Regions from separate parts of the Holtiella tumoricola genome, predicted to be linked through region 1. Evidence: riboswitches for the same ligand, from Rfam matches in the RefSeq annotation. Region 1 holds a riboswitch; the other holds the start of a gene.
What was found. Region 1 has a riboswitch for cobalamin ahead of cbiD (cobalt-precorrin-5B (C(1))-methyltransferase CbiD). Riboswitches for the same ligand answer to the same signal wherever they lie in the genome.
Positions count from the first base shown of each region.

Region 1 (7,463 bases):
ATTGATATTGCAGCCCCAGCAGGTACACCTATCTATGCAGCAGCATCAGGTGTTGTAACTTATTCAGGATACAATAATGGTGGATTTGGTAAGCTTATTATTATCGATCATCAGAATGGATATGAGACATATTACGCACACTGTAATAGTTTATACGCTCAAGTTGGACAAAAAGTTTCTAAAGGACAAAACATTGCAGGTGTTGGAAGTACAGGTAACTCAACAGGCAACCATGTTCATTTTGAAATTAGAAAAGATGGAACGCCAATTAATCCATACAGCTATATTTACTAATAATAACAAAAGAGCAGTTACACTATTATAAAGTGTAACTGCTCTTTTGTTATTAATGAAGATTAAGCCAAGACTGCACTTTCGGAATACATATGATCCTCTATAATTTGACCTTGATCCATAGATACTATTCGATCTGCAACTTTCTTAGCAAATCCCATATCGTGAGTGATAATAAGTATAGTCATACCTTTTATACTTAAGCTTTTAATAACTTTAGCTACTTCCTCTGTGAGGGTAGGATCAAGAGCAGATGTAGGTTCATCAAAGCACATAAGTTGGGGATTCATGCACAGGGCACGACCGATGGCTACACGTTGTTTTTGACCACCGGAAAGCTCGTAGGGATAGCTATTTGCCTTGTCACTAAGTCCTAGGAAGGCCAGTGTATTTAAAGCCTCTTTGGTTGCTTGCTCTTTGGTTTGACCAAGAACACGAATAGGAGCTTCTATCATGTTTTCAAGAACGGATAAGTGAGGAAAGAGATTATAGTTTTGGAAGACAAGGCCGATATCTTTGCGGATGGATTTAATCTCTTTTTTATTAGCGTAGTGACCTTCTTTAAGTAGATAGTTACCATTTAAAGAGATAGAACCTTCTTGACATTTTTCAAGATAATTAATGCTGCGTAAAAAAGTTGTTTTACCACCACCAGAAGGTCCAACAACAACTAATATTTCACCCTTCTTAATATGGAGATTGACCCCTTTTAGTACTTTAGTTTTGCCGAAGCTTTTATGTAAGTTTTCAATGATTAACATGGAACAACCTCCTTATTGATAATAAGTATATCTTGTTTCGATAATAGCCATAATTTTTGAGAGTACACCGGTAAGAAGTAAATAAACAATTGCAATGATAACAAGTGGTAGTAAAGAAGCATCTCGATTACAAGCAATTTTTCCTACTTTAAGAAGTTCATCTAATCCTAAAATATATACAAGAGCAGTGTCCTTAACAAGGGTTACGATTTCATTCCCTACTGGAGGTAATACTCTTTTAAAAGCTTGTGGAAAGATTATACGAGAAAAAGTTTCTTGAGGAGATAAGCCAAGAACTTCAGCACCTTCATATTGTCCTTTGTCAATAGAAGCAATACCAGCGCGGAAAATTTCTGCAAAGTAAGCAGCGTAGTTTAATGAAAAAGCAACCAGTGCTGCAGGAAATCGATCAAAGGTAATACCAATCATTGGCAAACCAAAGAATACAAATACAATTTGTAAAAGAAGTGGCGTACCACGTAATATTAGGATATAAGCTGATGTTAACTTATTTAAAATTTTAAAATGAGACAAACGTCCAAGGGCAATAACTATGCCTAGAGGGATAGCGAACAAAAGTGTTAATGCAAAAAGTTGTAGTGTAACACCTAAGCCTTCTATAACCTGAGGCATGAGTTTAATTGTATATTCAAAAAGATAAGTAAGTGTATTAATGATGTAAGTCATAATGTCCATGGACGCTCCTCCTTATAGATTAAATTTATTTAGCAACATCACTACCAAACCATTTTGTTGATATTTCTGCAATGGTTCCATCAGCTTTAAGCTCTTCATAAGCTTTGTTAAAGGCTTCTACAGTTTTTGTATCACCTTTACGTATGCCTACACCATATTCTTCAGCTCCAAAGTCTTCATCTAAAATACGGTATTTGTTATCACCTTTCAATGTAATGTAATAACGTACAACAACTTCATCTGCAACAACTGCATCAATACGTTTGCTATCAAGATCCATTAAGGCTTGATTATTGTCTTCGAAAGTAACAGCTTTACCATCTTTAAAGGAAGCATAGAGATCAGATTCTTTTTCCATTGCAGTCACAGCGCTGGATTCGCTTTGTGCACCTACACTTTTACCAGCAAGATCAGCTTTTGATTGGATAGAAGAATCAGCAAGGACAACAATGATTTGTTTATTATCTAGATATGGTGTAGTAAAGTCTACTTTTTCTTTTCTCTCATCTGTGATGGTGTAGCCATTCCAAATAAGATCGATATTACCTGAGTTTAATTCAGCTTCTTTCATAGACCAATCAATAGGCTGAAGTGTTAATTTTTTTCCTAGCTTTTCACCCATGGCTTTAGCAAGATCTATATCATATCCAGTTAATTCACCATTTTGATCTCTAAAGCCTAAAGGGGCAAAAGTATCATCAAGTCCGATTATCCATTCTTCTTTATCAATAGTTGAAGTTGTAGTTGTGTTAGATGTATTGGCTGTAGAACAAGCGGTAAGACTAAATGCAAGTGTACCTAAAGCTGTTAGCGTTACAATTTTTTTAAATAGTTTTTTCATAATGAATCCCCCTAAAAGATTTAATTTGATATAAAATTATATATTAGTTTATTTATGAATTTATTATAATAACACTTTAATGCATTAAAGTGAAAAAGTCAATAAGAAAAATAAAAAAGGCACTACATTTAATGTAATGCCTTTTTTATTTTTCTTATTTATATTTTTACATGGATCCATTTACCACTGGAGAAACGAATAATGTTAAGGAGTAATCGAAGTGTTTGATCGAGAAGCAATGCAACCCAAGCACCGATAAGCCCGAGACCGAATCCGTAACAGAGGATAAATGTGATAACAGGACGAATCATTAAGATACTAATGAAGGAGGTTCTAGCAACAAACTTAGTATCTCCTGCGCCACGTAAAGAACCCGAAATAATAACTTGTGAAATTTGTAAAGGTGATACAATGGCTACAATGAGCATGATTTGGCCACCAAGAGTGATGATCATATTATCATCAGTAAAGAGTCCTACTAAAGGTTTACCAAAGAGAATATAGATTATAACCAGTAGACTAGAGAAAATAACACCAATACGCTGAGCAGTTTTTCCATAGATTATAGATAAGTCTGCACGTTTGGCACCTAAATTACGTCCAACTAAAGAAGAAGCAGCCATCCCCATGCCATCGCCCACGCTAAAGGTCATATTTAAGATATTCATACAGATTTGATGGGTTGCAAAAGCAACAGTTCCTAAATTAGTAATCATTTTTGTATAAGCTAGGAATCCAATACGCATACAAAGTTGTTCTACCATAGCACTATTACTAATTTTAAAGATTCCTTTTATCGTTACCTTATCTAGTTTCCAACTATCTTTGAAATTAAGTTGAAGTTCCGTTTTAGAATGTAAGATGCCATAAGTTGCAATAATAAAAGCAACAATATTGCCTAGTACTGTAGAGATTCCAGCACCAAGTACACCGAGTTTTGGAAAACCAAAATGACCACCAATGAGTAAGAAGTTAAAGACTAAATTGACTAGGTTAGCAGTAACATTAGTTGTCATAGCAATTTTTGTATTACCAGCACCACGTTGTGCAGCATTAATGTTAAGGCTTAGGGCATTAAATACCATACCTATAACAATCGTTCTAAAATAAAGTATGGCATCTCCTAAAACATCTGGTGCGGCACCCATCCAAGTTAAAATGGGTTTAGCAAAAATAAAGCCAATAGCTGCTAAAATAATAGAGAGTAGGCCGACAACAATAATAGACTGCCTTAAGGTTTTATTAGCACTTACAAAGTCTTCTTCGCCACAACGTCTAGCAACAATGGCTGTAACGCCTACATTTAAAGAGAAAATAATAGCAAGTAAAATAAAAGTAGGCTGTTGAGTAATCCCAACAGCAGCGATTGCACTAGCACCTAGTACCCCAACCATCATAGTATCTATAGCTGATACTAGACTTACTAGCATACGTTCGAGTGCAGAAGGCCATGCAAGGTTTATTGTATTTTGATAAATCTGCTTCGAGGGTGGAATAGTCCCTAGCTTTTGTGAATCTTTAATCATTTTTTGACACGAAAAATAGTCTACAAGTTGCATTGATTAGTCATCTCCCCAATAATTATAATTCCTTTAATCTATTTTATATATAAGTTTCAACTTATTAATATACTATAATTTAAAGGATTTAACAAGAATATAAGAGAAATTAGAGGAAAAAATAGATAAAGTATAAAATAAAATTTACAATATGTTGGAAAATGTAAAATAGCACTGCTGGATTAAATAAAATGTAACATTTACAATATAAAAATTGAAAATAGTAAAAAGTTATTATAAACTATAACACAGTAAAGTATATGGAAGATGAATCAGAAAGGAAGAGAAAAATGACAATTGACTTCTTAGTAGCACCATTAGTAGGTGGACTTATAGGATATATTACAAATGGTATTGCAATTAAAATGCTTTTTAGACCTTTAAAACCTTTGTATATAGGAGGTAAACCGGTACCTTTTACACAGGGACTTATTCCAAAAGAAAGAGACCGTATTGCCAAAAGTGTAGGGGCAGTAGTAGGGACTGAACTTATTGCGCCTGAGACACTTAAAGAGACGCTTTTATCACAAGAAATGTATACTCATTTAGAGCGTGCTCTTGAAGAATGGTTTATAAGTGCAAAGCAATCTAATAAGACGGTAAGAATGTGTTTAAATGAATTAAGTAGTGAAAGAAATATAGAAGAGGTAGCCATAAAACTTAAAGATATGACGACACAAAAAGCTTATGGCGCTTTAATGAACTTAGAACTTGAAAAGGTTATGGCTGAACGCGCAGCTGTAGGTCTTAAAGCAAACTTAGGATTTTTAGCACATTTTATGAATGAAAGTGTCATGGAAGGTTTACAAATTAAAATAGAAGAAATGATTTTAGAAATGCTTAATACAGAAGCTGAACAGATGATCCACCAAGTGGTAGATAGTGAGGGCGAAAAGTGCTTAGACTACCCTATTTGTGAATTAGCGTCTCAAATTGAAAGTCATGTACCTAAAATTAAGTATTCATTAATGAAGCAATATACTCATATTATAGAAAGTCAATTATCTAGATGGTTAGAAACACTTGATATTAGTAAAATTGTAGAAGATAAAATTAAAAGTTTAGATTTACTTGATTTAGAAAAGATGCTTCTAGATCTTATGCGCAAAGAGCTTAGAGCCATTGTTTGGCTAGGGGCAGTGCTTGGGATGATAATGGGGCTTGTGATGAACTTTATTTAGGGTGTAAACTAATAAGGAATATATAAAGTGAATATACTGTTAGAGGTGCTACTTGTAGCTTAATAGGGAAACAGCTGAAATTGCTGTACGGTCCCGCCGCTGTGATGAGGAGAACTTATTCATACCACTTTCGATAGAGGGGAAGGGAGTAAGTTTGATGAATCTAAGTCAGAAGACCTGCCTACTAATAAAACACCATAACTCTACGAGTGATAGGGGGTGTATGCAAGAACATAGCTAGAAAATCTAGGTATGTATTTTTGGCGTACACATCTCCTACTCATAAAGTGGGAGATTTTTTATTATAAGGAAACTCTATTTTCTAAGATATAAGAACTAAAGGAGAAATTCTTTTGCATATTAAGGAGGTGATAAAGTGGAATCCTATATGGTTAAAGGGCAAGATGTACTACGACTAGGATATACAACAGGAAGTTGTGCAACTGCTGCTGCAAAGGCAGCGACATGGATGTTATTAAAAGGTGAACCAATAGAACAAGTTAAAATCTATACGCCAAAGGGCATAGAACTTTTGTTAGATATACATGATGTGCTAGTAACTCATAAATATGTAAGTTGTGCAGTTGTAAAAGATGGTGGAGATGACCCAGATGTTACCCATGGAATGAAAATATATGTACAAGTATCAAAAAGATTAGAAGAAGGTATTTACATAGATGGTGGAGAGGGGATAGGACGTGTCACTAAGGTAGGGCTTAAATGTCAGGTAGGTGAAGCAGCGATCAACCCTGTACCTAAGCAAATGATTAGACAAGAGGTTGAAGCTGTATGTAAGGATGTTGGTTATATGGAAGGTCTTGAGATTATTGTGTTTGCTCCAGAAGGTGAAAAAATAGCAAAGAAGACATTTAATCCAAGACTTGGGATAGTAGGAGGTATTTCAATACTTGGGACCAGTGGCATAGTAGAACCTATGAGTGAGAAAGCTTTGATAGACACAATCTATACAGAGTTAGAGATGAAGGCTGCAAGTCATGTGAAGCAACTCTTAATTTGCCCAGGGAACTATGGCCGGGACTTTGCAAAAGAGCAGTTAGGATTAGATTTAGAACAAGGCATTAAATATAGCAACTATTTAGGTGAGACTCTAGACCATATTGTGTACTTAGGATTTGAAAAGGTATTGCTTGTTGGACATATTGGTAAGCTTGTAAAGGTTGCAGCAGGTGTAATGAATACCCACTCTAAGTATGCAGATGCTAGGTTTGAAGTACTAGCAAGTCATGCGGCTATGGAAGGTGTTCCTAAAGAAATTATTTGCAAAGTAATGGAATGTGTAACAACAGATGGTGCATTAAGTATTCTAAAAGAGCAGCCTTGTTATAAAAAAGTTATAGCAAGTATCCTTAATAAAATTCAGCGTCATATAAATTTTAGGGTTAAAGATAAAGTACAAGTAGAAATAATTCTTTTTGGAGAAGAAGGTATTCTTGCAAAAACTAAAGAAGTGCAGAAATCTATTCAGCGATTACAAATGGAGGTTGAAGATGGAGAATAAAGGGAAACTATATGGAGTAGGCGTAGGACCAGGAGATCCGCAATTGATGACTTTTAAAGCAGCAGGGGTGATTAAAAAATGTCCGATTATTGCAGTACCTAAATCAGGTGAAAGTGAGCAAATTGCGTTAACCATAGCAAGGCCTTATATAGAGGAGCAGTTTATATTGGACTGCTATATGCCCATGACAAGAGATAAAGAAGCGCTTAATAAAAATCATGAATTAGTAACTAGCAGTATTAGGGAGTATTTAGAAGAGGGAAAGGATGTGGCTTTTTTAACACTAGGTGATCCTACGATTTATTCTACCTATATGTATATTCATCGTCGTATTCAAGCATTAGGCTATAAAACAGAAATTATACCAGGCATATCTTCTATATGCAGTGTAGCTGCAGCATTAAATGATTCTCTTTGTGAGGGAAGTGACTGTTTGCATATTATACCTGCTTCTTATAAGGGAAAAGAAGATTATCTTGATTTAAAGGGTACAAAAGTACTTATGAAAACAGGTAAGTCTATGGAACGATTAAAAGGACATTTAAAAGAAAAAGGCTTATATGAAAAAGCAAAAGCAGTAGAATGTGCCAGTATGCCAAATGAAAAGATTCA
Region 1 covers NZ_JAQIFT010000016.1:214,518-221,980, reverse strand. The annotation lists gene PBV87_RS04635 (peptidoglycan DD-metalloendopeptidase family protein) at 1-294, shown strand, start outside; gene PBV87_RS04630 (amino acid ABC transporter ATP-binding protein) at 357-1,055, opposite strand; gene PBV87_RS04625 (amino acid ABC transporter permease) at 1,068-1,751, opposite strand; gene PBV87_RS04620 (amino acid ABC transporter substrate-binding protein) at 1,777-2,592, opposite strand; gene PBV87_RS04615 (MATE family efflux transporter) at 2,751-4,151, opposite strand; gene PBV87_RS04610 (DUF445 domain-containing protein) at 4,412-5,332, shown strand; cobalamin riboswitch at 5,359-5,532, shown strand; gene cbiD (cobalt-precorrin-5B (C(1))-methyltransferase CbiD) at 5,709-6,851, shown strand; gene cobI (precorrin-2 C(20)-methyltransferase) at 6,841-7,463, shown strand, end outside.

Region 2 (7,463 bases), on a different contig from region 1:
CCAGTGTTGCTGCAAGGAAGATTGCTAACCATCTAGGGGCTTTTGTCTTACTAATAAGTTTATAGATAAAGTAGGCAACAAAGGGACCGACAATAGCCATTGAAAATACATTTGCACCTAATGTTGTAATGCCACCATGAGCTAATAGGAGGGCTTGAAAGAGGAGGACAATACCACCGATTACAACCATAACAGTAGGACCCAGTAAAATTGCTCCAAGTCCAACACCTGTAGCATGTGAACAACTTCCTGTGACAGAAGGAATCTTTAACGCAGATAAAATAAATGCAAAAGCACCAACCATAGCAAGTAATAGTTTGTTCTGCTTATCCTCTGCAACAATCTTTTTAAGTGAGAGTAAGCCTACTACAAAGAAAGGTAAACAAAGTATTCCCCATGAAATACTCCAGCCAACAGGTAGGAAGCCCTCCATAATGTGCATAGCCTGTGTATCTAATGTTACAAGTCCTGCTACAAAACAAAACATAGCAAAAATCATTAATCTTCTTTTCATTTTCCTATCTCCTTTACGGTTAATAATTTATTTAGTAAATCAAAAACTAAGCTTTTAAAGCATCTAAAGCATGCTCTATAAAGAGGTGACGAATAGTTTGACTTTCACCTAGACCTTTTAAGTGGATAATAGGGTCAATGTTGTTTTGTTCTAATAGGTTTTTCCAAGAATCAAGTTCATCTCCAGCCATATCGTTAATAGCATGGTCGCCTGCTACTAACATAAAAGGAGCAAGGTAGGCACGTTTACAGTGAGTTTGTTGGAGCTTTTGAAGTACATCTTCGATAGCAGGAAAGCCCTCTACAGTACCGATGTAGACATTACCATTTACTTGATGGAACATATACTCTAATGCACAGTAAGCAGGGAATACAGGGTGGAAGGTGCCATGCCCCATAAGGATAAGTGCTTCATCTTGTTTTAATTCAGGGAAGAAGTCTAGTGTAGCATGAACTGCTTTTTTGTAGTCTTCGATAGTTGTTAATAAAGGTCTGCCCAATTTAATGCTTTTGAATTTGCTACTAAAGGATTCAATTTCTGAGCTAAGCTTATGATACTCATCTCCACAAATAATGTGTAAGGATTGAATTAAGACTTCCTCGAATCCAGCTTCATAAATAGCATTAAGGGCTTCAACTGGGTTAGGTATAATGAGTCCATCACGTTTGGCAAGACGATCAATTACCATTCTAGATGTATAAGCCCTAAAAAAAGTATAATCAGGAAAAGCCAGCTGTAGATCATGTTCGCACTGTTCAATAGTTTTCTTTCTTGTGTCTTCGTAAGTTGTTCCAAAGCTTACGACTAATAATGCTTTTTTGGTCATGTTTAACACTCCTTATAAAATGTAATAAGGGGATAAAGGCAATAAAAAAAGCCCTCTATGGAGGGCTCTATGTAAAAAATGCGCACAAAAAATACACAAAATACATATTACCTCCTTTCCCACCGAAAGGGTAATGCATCATTTTAGGTAGGTCTCCTGGCTGACGAATCATCCCAACTGTTCACCTTCCCATACTCCTAGTACAGTGGTTAAGCTAAGCTTTTGAACAGATGGTCCTCGTCTACAGTAGCGGGGGCTGCAGTGTATCACACGTTTCCCTATTAAGCTAAAGTAGCACCTAAAATTCTTTTGTTTATATATAGATATTATTTAATTAACCATTTTATTATAGTTTAGAGGAAATAAATAATCTAGTATAAAATTTTTATAGGATAATTTACGCTAAGGAGTTATGCTATAATAAGTTAAGTTATATTCTTATCATGAAGAACAAAGGAGGCAAATCAGTGTGTTTCAAGAAATTTATAAAGCATTCTTAGAAAACATTCCTTGGCCGACATGGATTTCATCAATAGATGCAAAGATATTATTTATAAATAAACCTTATGAAGCAGTATATAATATGAAATTAGAAGAGGTACAAGGAAAACATTTTAAAGAGATTGTACCTGAGAAAATAGCAGAACGTTATTATAATGAACTTATGCAATGTATAGAGAGTAAACAAATTTGTAAAAAAGAAGCATTAGTGAATGGAAAGTATTTAGAGTGTACTTTGTTTCCTATACTGAATGAAGAAGAAAAGGTAGAGGTTGTAGCAGGGATTATATTTGATGTTACAGAGCAAAAAGAAAGAGAACAAGAACTACAAAATGGAAAAGATATTTTAAGGACAATTATAGATTCTTTACCAGAAGCTATTTTTTATAAGGATAAAGAGAGTAGATTTCTAGGTTATAATAAAGCATTCGAAAAGTATTATAATCAACGAGGTATTTATGATATTAAAGGAAGAACGGATCTTGAGATATATGGGGATCAAGAAGTTGCAAAACAGTTTATAATGTTAGATCAAGAGGTCATGGAGTATAAAGAATCTAAGAGATATGAACAGAAGATTGTAGATGATGATGGGATTATGAGAATAGAGGAAAATATAAAAGTTCCTGTACTTGGGGAAGATGGAGAAGCTTGGGGAGTAGTAGGACTATCTAGAGACATTACAGATAAAAAAGCATTAGATGAAAAGTTAAAGTATATTAGTGAAATAGATGCTTTAACGGGTTTATACAATAGATATAGTTTTGAAGAAAAAATAAATCTATATACTAGAGAGGAATATCTGCCATTAGGAATGATTATGGGAGATGTGAATGGATTAAAGCTAGTGAATGATACATTAGGCCATTTAGAGGGGGATGAACTCTTAAAGAGTATTGCAGAAGTATTAAAGAAGGTATGTAAAGCAAAAGGCCATGTATTTAGGTGGGGGGGGCGATGAATTCTTTATCTTAATTCCTAATTGTACAGAAAGTATGTGCGAGGAAATGATGACAGAGATACGTGAATCCTGTGAAAATTATGAGAAACAATTTATTCAATTAAGTATTGCACTAGGAGAAGATGTTAAGTACAACTTAGATGGAAATATTTATGATGACATAAGATGTATAGAAGAAAAGGTTTATCGCCAAAAATTACTTGATAAGAAAAGTATGAAAAGTTCGGTACTGCATACGATGAAAAAGACTTTAGAAGAAAAAAATATGGAGACTCGTGAGCATGCAGATAGAGTAGCAAATAATGCAGTAAGTATTGGACGAGCTATGGGCTTTAAAATGAGTGAATTAGATGAATTAGAATTAACAGCGGAGCTTCATGATATTGGGAAAATAACAATAGCAGAAGAGTTACTTTTAAAACCATCTAAGCTTACAGAAGAAGAGTTTGAGATACTTAAAACTCATGCTGAAAAAGGGTATCGCATTATACATGCATGCGGTGAACTAATTGATGTTGCCAAGTCTGTATTAACCCATCATGAACGATGGGATGGTAGTGGCTATCCATTAGGGTTAAAAGAAGATGAGATACCTCTTATGGCAAGAATTATTAGTATAGCAGATGCTTATGATGTTATGACTCATGATAGAGTATATAAAAGTGCTATAAGCCAAGAAGAAGCCTTTGAAGAGTTGAGGCGTAATGCAGGAACGCAGTTTGATCCTCAGATTGTAGAGGTCTTTATAGAGTATTTAGTACAGTAAGTGATTTAATTGAGTATATAGGAGAAAAACATGGAAAGAACAATAGAAATAAGAAGGCCATATAGACACTTCAAAGGGAAACTTTACTATATACATGACATAGCAGTACATACAGAAACAGAAGAATTAATGGTATCTTATCAAGCATTGTATCCACCATATGGAATGTGGGTTAGACCACTTAAGATGTTCGTAGAAGAAGTAGAGCCTGGACGTGAAGATAATATAACGGGGCAAAAATATCGCTTTGAACTATATAGAGGATAGGTGAAAAGGCTGTTGTATAACAGCCTTTTATTTTTTATAAAGAATATAAAAATCTTTCCAACTTACCTAACACGAGTGCGTATATAATAGTGTAAGACAAAACAAGAAAGGGGGATATGTCATGGATGTGGAGCAGTTGATTGATATGCACAAAGATCAGTTGTATAGGCTATGCTTATATTTAGAAAAGAATCAGGATAAGGCAGATGACCTATTTCAAGACACTTGGGTAAAGGCAATCGAGAGACTTGCAACCTATGATAAAACAAAAGCTTTTTATCCATGGCTGACCCAGATAGCAGTTAATAACTATAGGGATAAATTAAGACGTCTAAAGCTAGAGATAAAACGAAGGTGCTATGAACCTGAAGCTGTTATACAAGATAGGAAGAGTGAGGAAGAAAGTATAGAAAGTCAGCTTGTACATAAAGAGGAGCTCCAATGTGTACAACAAGCATTACAACGTCTAGGAGATAAACATAGATTACCTTTGATACTGACAATGGGAGAGCGCATGTCCTATAAAGAGGCTGGAGAAATCTTAGATATTAACGAAGGCTTAGTAAAGTCGAGAGTATATGAAGCAAGGCAAAAACTAAAAAAACTATTAGAAAAGGAGGGGTTATAATGGATGATAAAAAGTTAGATTATTTATTAGGTGAGCTTTTTGAGGAAGATATACAAGTTGATATGAAACTAGTCTATGCCACAAAGAATAAAGTAAGAGAACGGGAATCTATTAAGGAACAGAAAAAAGCATGGTATCCTTTCATACTCGTTATACTCATGAACATCCTTCTTGTTTTAATAGAAGTAGGGTGCATGCTCTTTTTAGTAGATACACTGAAACAAGCATCAATGATTATTACTATAGGCCTAGGGTTAATGCAAGTACCTGTTGTAGCTTATTTAATAGGCCAAATTTATTATAAAGAAAATCATAAATTAAAATAGATTAAAGGAGAGATGAGTGATGGTAGGAAGTATAGTGATGACGTTAATGTTAGCAGCCATAATGGTGATTCCAATAGGATTAATGATTGCATTAGGTGTAGTAGTTTATAAAGATGCTAAGGCACATCATATGAGTGCAGGGCTATGGACAGCAGTGGCGATCCTAGCACCCAACTTTATTGGGGTAATTATCTATTTAGTAGTAAGAAGTAATCAGGAGAAGATTTATACATGTTCTAACTGTGGAGTAGATGTTAAAGAAGATTATAATATGTGTCCAAACTGTAAATCTGTATTTGAGAAGATATGCCACGTGTGTAAGAGAGCAATTAATAATGATGTAGCGTATTGTCCATATTGTGGTACAGAAGTAGATGAAGCTGAACAAGTTCAAACAGCAACCAAGGTATCTAAAAAAACAAATATTGTGAAGCCTTTAGCTATTATTGGTGGTATCTTCTTAGCTTTTGCTCTTATACTTTTTGTTGGAATGTTTTCTATGGCTATAGCTAGTGGAGAGTTTAATAATAGTACTTCTGTATCTGTAATGAGCTATGAAGTAAGCATGGGAGAGCATCTTAAAGCCGGATTTAAGTATAATGAAGGTCGTGATAGTATTAAACTCGATAGGCAAGTAGGAGAGGTGGTAGGCCTAGAAGGGGTTATGAATGTGACAAAAGGGAATATTACACTAGATATATTTAACCCAAAAGGTGAAAAAGTTTATACAGAAAAATATGAGGCAAGTGATGTAGAACAACCAGTTAATATTCAATTAGAGGCCCAGGACTCAGGGAAGTATAAGGTTGCATTGACGATATCAAAAGCTTCTGGTAGCTATGATATAAGAGGAAATTAAATAGAGATTAGGTTCATTTTTGATAGGCACGGTAAAGAGATCGTGTCTATTTTTTATGGCTTTAAGCATCTATATATTTATGTAGTAAGACATAGCAGAATAGAAAAATTTCGCACAACCTTCACATAGACAACAATTCATCCTCAAATAAGTAGGTCATAATGATACTATAGCAAGTCACGAAAGGAGCAAAATGGCATGAGCCAAAATGTATTTGAAAGAGTTGAGAAGAAATTTTTGCTTTCTGAAAAACAGTATCAATTATTATTGCAATATATGAATTCCTATATGACTATGGATAGTTATGGAAAACATACGATTTGTAATATTTATTATGATACACCTACTAATGACCTTATTAGTCACTCTATAGAGAAGCCTAAATATAAAGAAAAACTTCGCTTAAGAAGTTATGGTACACCTACTAAAAAAGATAAGGTGTATATCGAAATAAAGAAAAAGTATGATGGGATTGTCTATAAAAGGCGTGTACAAATGACCTTAGAAGAGGCCGAACTCTATTTAAACAGACATATTAAAGCGGCACAGGATAACCAAATTCTAAAAGAAATAGACTATTTTATGGACTTTTACAGACCAATTCCTAAGCTATATCTTGCTTATGAAAGAATTGCATACTTTGGAAATGAAGACAAAAATGTGCGTATTACTTTTGACCATAATATTAGAAGTAGAGAAGATAATCTAAGTTTGGGGAATGGAGATAAAGGGGAGTCACTTTTAAAGGATAAGGAGTACTTAATGGAAGTTAAAGTACCTGGAGCAATGCCTTTGTGGCTTGTAAATATTATGTCTATGTTAGAAATCTATCCAGTTTCATTTTCTAAATACGGTAATATTTATAAAAATAAAATCTTACAATCAAGGAGAGAAGAACCATGTTCGGTAGCATTATAGATTTAACTTCAAGTGATTTAACCTTAAAACTAATCGTACTTTGTACAATGACATCTATATTAGCAGGATTTGCGATTTCTTATATATATATGTACACAGGTAAGTACACCAAAAATTTTAGTATTGCTTTGGTCATCTTACCAGTACTTATACAAGTTGTAATTATGCTTGTAAATGGTAATTTAGGAACAAGTGTAGCAGTGCTTGGGGCCTTTAGCTTAGTACGTTTTCGTTCGGTACCAGGAAGTTCAAAAGAGATTTGTAGTATCTTCTTTGCAATGGCAATAGGCCTTGCAACAGGGATGGGGTATTTGACATTTGCACTTTTAGCGACTGTAATCGTAGGCTTAATTTTTGTTATACTCTATAAAACAAGCTTTGGTGAAGTAAAGCAAGATGAAAAAGAACTAAGAATTACAATTCCAGAAAATCTAGATTACACGGAGATTTTTGATGATTTATTTGAAACGTATACATCAGAGTATACATTAGATAAAGTTAAGACAACAAATTTAGGAAGCATGTATGAACTTCATTACCACATCATATTAAAAGATCAAACAAAAGAGAAAAACTTTATTGATGATTTAAGATGTAGAAATGGTAACTTGACCATTATATGCAGTCGTGTTTCTAGTAGAAAAGAAGAATTATAAGACAGATAAGGAGATTAAAAATGTTACTTAAAAAAGTTAGAAAGAGTTCTATAGTAATGGCAATTATACTGAGTATGTCTTTATCTGTAGGATGTAATAATACACATGCAGCTACTGAAGTACCAGTACAAAAAGAACAATCTAATAGTGATCAAGGTGAGAATAACCCAGTAGAAACGATAGCTACAGGAGATAGGCAATTAATCGAAGTGTCCTATAAAACGGCAGATTTAAATGATAG
Region 2 covers NZ_JAQIFT010000028.1:44,889-52,351, forward strand. The annotation lists gene PBV87_RS06590 (energy-coupling factor ABC transporter permease) at 1-514, opposite strand, end outside; gene PBV87_RS06595 (sirohydrochlorin cobaltochelatase) at 561-1,340, opposite strand; cobalamin riboswitch at 1,470-1,657, opposite strand; gene PBV87_RS06600 (sensor domain-containing diguanylate cyclase) at 1,810-2,802, shown strand; gene PBV87_RS06605 (HD domain-containing phosphohydrolase) at 2,777-3,568, shown strand; gene PBV87_RS06610 (DUF1653 domain-containing protein) at 3,599-3,835, shown strand; gene PBV87_RS06615 (RNA polymerase sigma factor) at 3,957-4,463, shown strand; gene PBV87_RS06620 (hypothetical protein) at 4,463-4,789, shown strand; gene PBV87_RS06625 (zinc ribbon domain-containing protein) at 4,809-5,648, shown strand; gene PBV87_RS06630 (polyphosphate polymerase domain-containing protein) at 5,847-6,566, shown strand; gene PBV87_RS06635 (DUF4956 domain-containing protein) at 6,548-7,222, shown strand; gene PBV87_RS06640 (carbohydrate-binding domain-containing protein) at 7,243-7,463, shown strand, end outside.
Region 2: another riboswitch for cobalamin. It lies ahead of PBV87_RS06595 (sirohydrochlorin cobaltochelatase); the one in region 1 lies ahead of cbiD (cobalt-precorrin-5B (C(1))-methyltransferase CbiD).